One region of the Shewanella sp. YQ_9 genome, then DNA from elsewhere that is predicted to be linked to it. Evidence: predicted binding sites of a transcription regulator. Region 1 holds the regulator's gene; the other holds the start of a gene.
What was found. Region 1 encodes LexA, which represses DNA repair genes until DNA is damaged. Its sites were predicted from a motif close to TACTGTATNNNNATACAGTA; they were not measured.

Region 1 (3,034 bases):
ATCCAGATACTCGCGGAACACAGCGGTATAGAGCTTGTTACCGTTGAAGCTGCGGCGGATGAAGAAAGCACCACCACGGCGGAACATGGGCCCGGCGGGCCAGAAGTTCAAGTTGATACCGGCGGCTATGTGGGGCGGAACCATACCCTGAAAATAGAGAATATAGGAGAGCAGCAGGTAATCCATATGACTGCGGTGGCAAGGCACATAAACTATCTCATGGCCATCGTGGTGCAGCTGGCGTATCTGCTCGGCGCCCTTGATGTTGATCCCCTTGTAGAGCTTGTTCCACAACCAGGTGAGGATCCGCTCGGCAATACGCACCAGGCTGTCTGAATAGTGGGCGGCAATCTCATCGAGATATTCTTCCGCCATCTCCCGGGCTCTGGCCTCGGGGATCTTCTTGGCAGCGGCCTCTTCTTTAATCGCCTTTTTCAGCGTTTCCGAGCGCAGCAACTCATTGAACAGAGCCTGACGGTTGGGCAGCACGGGTCCTGTCATCACCTTGCGTTGCCGGCGGAAATGTACCCTGGCCACCCGTGACAACTTATGGGCAATAGCCTTGTCGGTCCCATGTTCATCGGCCATCAGCCGCAACGACACGGCATTGGAAAACTGCACAAAGTTGTCGCGCCCCAGGAACAGGATCATCAGAAACTTGCGCAGCCAAGTGGGATTTTCCCGCTCAAATACGGCGGCACGCATGCTGTCATCTTCCTTACCCGGAGTGCGGCCCCAATAGAGGCTCACTGGCACCAATTGAATATCCAGTTGTGGATTGGCCTGATGCAGGTTCAGCAGAGAAGTGAAACAGCTGAGAAATGGCTTGTTGCTCTTGCGCTTGCCGAATAGGGGCTTGGCTCCTTCCAGGCAGACGACTCGGGGAACGGTAATATCATCAACCTTGAGTGCCTCATAAGGACAAGGCAAACCAAACTTACGGGTGACTTCCGCCAATGCCGCAATATCACTGACAGATTCCGTCTTCATTACATAGGCCATCGGCTTGGCCGGATCCAGGTTCAAATCGGCGAAAGGATCCTGAGGCACCACAGTGGTATGCACCAGCTTGCTTTGGAGCCAGCGAAGAGATTTAAACCAGAATGAATCTTGTTTGGACATGTTTTTTCAGTGTCTGAGCCACAATCAATAGCCCAATAGAATACCAGAATTTCCTGAACCTTAGCTAGGGAAGGTGCGAACCGGCCCCGGCAGTTCCTCTGGCCAATGCCTTGAACTCCCCATGCTGCATCAGACAAGCCGTTAAAACCAAAGCACCGAATGGCTTACTTATCCGCTCCCTAAAAGTTTCAATTTTGGTTAATACTTGCACTGACAAAAATACTGTATATACTGACAGGTACTGTATGAAAAAACAGGAATCACCATGAGACCACTGACACCGCGCCAGGCACAGATTCTGGAACTGATTAAACGCAATATAGCCGACACCGGCATGCCGCCAACCCGGGCCGAAATTGCCACCCGGCTGGGCTTCAAGAGCGCCAATGCCGCCGAGGAACACCTCAAGGCATTGGCCAAGAAAGGCTGTATTGAGATCATGCCAGGCACCTCTCGTGGTATTCGCCTGCCTCATGATGAACAAGCGGAGTCAGAAACAGGCTTGCCCCTGATTGGTCAGGTTGCCGCCGGTGAACCCATACTGGCTCAGGAACACGTTGAGCAGTATTACCAGGTCGACCCTGGCATGTTCCACCCCAATGCCGACTTTCTGCTACGGGTACGCGGCGACAGCATGAAGAACATAGGTATTCTCGAAGGTGATCTCCTGGCGGTTCACAAGGTACAGGAAGCCCGTAACGGTCAAGTCGTGGTGGCCAGGGTTGAAGACGATGTAACTGTGAAACGCTTTGAAAAGAAAGGTAATGTGGTTTATCTACATGCCGAGAACGAGGCTTACTCCCCAATCAAAGTCGACCTGACTTTCCAGCCATTGACCATTGAAGGACTGGCGGTAGGGATAATACGCAATGGAGACTGGCTATGAGCATAATGACTGGCAACGCCCCAAGACACCCAGGCCTGTGGACAGACACCGGTATTGCCGGCAATCAGCCTTGGCAACATACCGGTATCTCCAGCTTGGCCAGCCATAGCCAGGGACGTCAGGAATTATTGCGCCTCTGCCCTCAATTGGCGCAATTGAGTCAACAGGGACGCTGGATAGTCTTGATTAACGCCCCGGCCAGCATAGGTTACAAAGAAACCTTAGCAAGGGCCGGTGTCAGAATGGATAGAGTACTCTTGGTGCGCACCAAGGATGAAGTAGAAGCCTTGTGGGCAACGGAAAGAGCCCTGACCAACGGCACCTCCAGTGCAGTGATCAGTTGGATAGACAGCCTGGATGCCCGTGATAACCGCCGATTGCAGCTGGTCGCCCGTAACGCCAGAGCCATGGGCATAGTGTTGGAAACGGGACAGCAGGCGAAAGAGGTGGATAACCACCTCAACGAACTTACCCACTCCATCCATTGATTGTGTTTAAAGGCCATCCCTGGGATGGCCTTTTTTCTGTGCCTTTTTGGTGCAATGCCTTCCCCTGTCAATCGGCGGCAAACCGCGCAGCTCTGCTACTCACACAGAATTCACCTCTGGATTAACAGACGCTTTTTTTTCATATAGTTAGAAAACATCGTGATCTTGATCAATATTTAATCTACAAGTAATGTAAGAACAACGATTGTGTTATCTCCATGCAATTCGTCGTAGGTTGACCGCCCCATTTCGATTCATAGCGAGTGGTGCCGTCGCCGGAAATGCTGAGTATATTCAGCGGTAAGTGCAACAGTGGTCACCACCTGTATACCTAGAGCTAAGTGAAACCGCCGCCGCACTTTGAAGTCATCGTTGCTTTTTTGGGAACTGAAGAGTTTGCATAGAGCAAAGACTTACTGTGTGACTCTTCTTTGTAGTTGCGAATGCAATTGACAGAGGAGATGTCTTGTGAAGCAATGGCTGTGTGTTTTGCTGACCTTGTTGTGCGTCAGCTTGTTGTCTCCAGGCGCTCAGGCAG
Region 2 (3,034 bases), on a different contig from region 1:
GGGTGCGGGGAATAGGGGTTGCCGTCATGATCAGCTGGTGGGGATGAAAACCCTGGCTGATGCCTTTCTCTCTCAGCCCCAGGCGCTGATGTACGCCGAATCTGTGTTGCTCATCTATGATGATCAACGCCAGCTTGTGAAACTGTACCTGTTCTTGAAAGATGGCGTGGGTGCCTATCACCATGTGGGCACTGCCGGAGGCGATATCCTCCAGCGACTGAGCCCTGGCCTTGCCCTTGAGCTTGCCCGCCAGCCAGCCGACCTTGAGCCCCAATGGCTCCAGCCACTGACTGAAATTAATCGCATGTTGCTCGGCCAACAGCTCAGTGGGTGCCATCATGGCCACCTGATAACCGTTTTCTATCGCCTGCAGTGCGGCCATGGCCGCCACCAGGGTCTTGCCCGAGCCAACATCGCCCTGAACCAGGCGCATCATGGGTTGCGGCTTTTCAATATCGCGGCCGATATCTGCCACCACTCGCTGCTGCGCCCCCGTAGGTTTAAAGGGCAAGGCGGCGAGGAAGGGATTGAGTAAAGCGCGGGTGGCGGGCAAAGGCACGGCTTTGTCATGATTACTGCGCTCTCTGAGCTTGAGCATAGACAGGTTATGCGCCAGCAGTTCTTCCTGCACCAGGCGTTGCTGCGCCGGGTGTTGCCCCTGTTCCAGACGGTAGATATCGACATCCGCCGGGGGCCTATGCAGGGTGCGCACCGCCTGAGCCAGGCTTTGCTGATTGGGGCGCAGCGCCTCGGGCAGTAACTCCTGCAGTCCGTCCTCCTGCAGCAGGTTTAGAGCCTGCTCGGTCAATTTCATCCAACTGGCCTGCTTGAGCCCTTCAGTGGTGGGATAGATGGGCGTCAGGGTTTCACTGAGGTTGGGCGGTTCGTCGCCTTTGAGTATCTTGTAATCCGGATGAATGATCTCGGCCTGGTGGTTACCTCGGCGCACTTCGCCGTAGGCTCTAATGGTCAGACCTTGTTGCATGGCATTGCGCTGGGCGGCTGAGAAATTGAAGAACCTCAGGGTCATGGTGCCGCTGTCATCACGGACATTGCAGATCAACATACGCTTGCGGCCATTGATGATCTGGCTGGACTGAATTTCGGCTTCTATGGTGCCGTAGCTGCCGGGAGTAAGGCTGGCTATGGGGTAGATGCGGGTTCTGTCTTCGTAGCGCAGCGGCAGGTGGAACAGCAGATCCTGTACCGTGTTGATTCCGAGCTTGTGCAGTTTCTCAGCCATTTTAGCGGCTACGCCCTTGAGCTCGGTGATAGCAATAAGATCCAGTCTCTGCAAACCTTTAGCACCGGATTACTGTGAATTTATACATATACTATCAGAGAAATAGCCCTTGGCAATGCGTTGCGTTTATCGGCTGGGTAAAGTGTGGCGCAATGGTGGCAGGGCTTCTGCCTGGGGGCGAGTGTATGGCAAAAGCCCTGATATATTGGTGGCAGATTAATCTGTCAGCGCCACCAGTTGAGCAGGGTGACCAGGGGCTTTATCAGTAGCTGAACACTGCCTATTACAAACAGCCAGGCGCCGATAATAGTGTGAACATCTGTGAGAAAAAAGAAGCTGCCCAGTAGAAAACAGAGAGCGACTATCAGGTCGCTTAGGGTATTGAACAAGGCGTGTTTGGGAAGAGGGGTGGCGGGGGCTTTGATATCTTGCTCGGCAAAATATCGCTGCTTACTGTCGATCATGGTTCCTTCTTGGTAGTTATGATTCGCCGCGATACCTTAACGCTGCCATCCTCCGAGCGCAAATCTAATTCCCTTTGTTTTTGTGTGTATAAATATATCAACATAATCATTGAATTAAGTTAACAGCTGGCCCCTTTGGTTTGTCAGGCTTGGCTAAAGAGTAGCGTAACTTAACGGCCCAGGCCTGAACCCTGGGTAACTGTTATTTCGCCGTTAAAGCCTATCAGTTCGGCGAGTGTTTGTGCGTAGGCTCTGGCCTTGTCTGTGGCCTGCTTTTGAGGTTTGAACAGGCCAAAACCGAGTCGCTCACGCTCAGCAAAACAGAGTACCACGCTGACACTTATGAGCTCTTCGTCAGTCAGGTGTTCAAGCATGTGACTTCTGAATCTTTCGTTATAGGTATTGCGTTGCACCTCTATGCGGCAGAGTTGACTGAGAGGCTTGCTTTTTCCGCCCCGGAAGAAGCAGCCCTGTTGCAGATCCAGAGTAACGGGTTTGAGCAGGCGGTAGAGGTTCAGGCCCATGATGATGCCGCTGAGCCCCAGCACTATAGCTATGATGGCAGCCGTAAACCAAGTGTCCTGTCTGGCTGGGTCCAACACCAGTACTCCCAGAATTCCGGCAAGCATCGCCAGTAGTCCCCAAAGCGCGTATTTCAGTTGCGTTTGCCTGCTGAGCCAGACGAGTTTCAACTTGCCTGGCTCAGCCTCGAGCTTTGTCATCAGCATATGCTGCTGATATTGGCATAGCCTGGTCTGCTGTGGGTTTTTGGTCATAAAATGGTCACCATGAAATCAGTAGTTCGTCGTAAAACCCAGTGCTCAAACCAGCAGGCTCGAGTGAGCCGCTATCAGTTGCCAGCCGGTTGTCCTGTGCAGCCAAACCCGGGTAAAGCGAAAACGGCCGTTGGTCGGCGCTTTGGCATAGCTGCCTTGAATATTCACCTCCGCCGACACTATCGCAGTCCCCTGATGCAGCCGTATCTCTTCGGCCAGGATGTCTATCCGAGTGATGTTGAGCAGGCCTGAGCTGTGGGCATGCAGATCCTCTGCTTTGCCGAGCACTTGCCCCAGGTGATTGGTGAATATCAGTTGAGGCGACAACAGTCTATCCAGCAAATTGATATCCGAATTCAACATGGCGCTACGCAGTTGGCTTTCCAGTTGCTGAATGTCTGAGATGTGATTCATGGTTATTCCCAAGGCCTGATGAGTGACGGCAAAGAGGCAAGAAGGTTTAAAAAATACTGACTTTGGCACACTTGCCACAGTACCAGGAGTTCTGCCATTGATTCAGTGCCGCCTGGTATTGCTGCATCGACTTTCGC

Region 2: the regulator LexA is predicted to act here: its motif matches at 1,314-1,333, upstream of recG (ATP-dependent DNA helicase RecG).

Annotation. Positions count from the first base shown of each region.
Region 1 covers NZ_JBICJO010000020.1:137,440-140,473, forward strand. The annotation lists gene plsB (glycerol-3-phosphate 1-O-acyltransferase PlsB) at 1-1,122, opposite strand, end outside; gene lexA (transcriptional repressor LexA) at 1,388-2,008, shown strand; gene ACF8D4_RS06190 (cell division inhibitor SulA) at 2,005-2,496, shown strand; partial or broken gene coxB (cytochrome c oxidase subunit II) at 2,965-3,034, shown strand, end outside.
Region 2 covers NZ_JBICJO010000004.1:7,080-10,113, reverse strand. The annotation lists gene recG (ATP-dependent DNA helicase RecG) at 1-1,297, opposite strand, end outside; gene ACF8D4_RS01165 (YrhK family protein) at 1,468-1,707, opposite strand; gene ACF8D4_RS01160 (hypothetical protein) at 1,878-2,483, opposite strand; gene ACF8D4_RS01155 (nuclear transport factor 2 family protein) at 2,529-2,897, opposite strand; gene ACF8D4_RS01150 (hypothetical protein) at 2,944-3,034, opposite strand, start outside.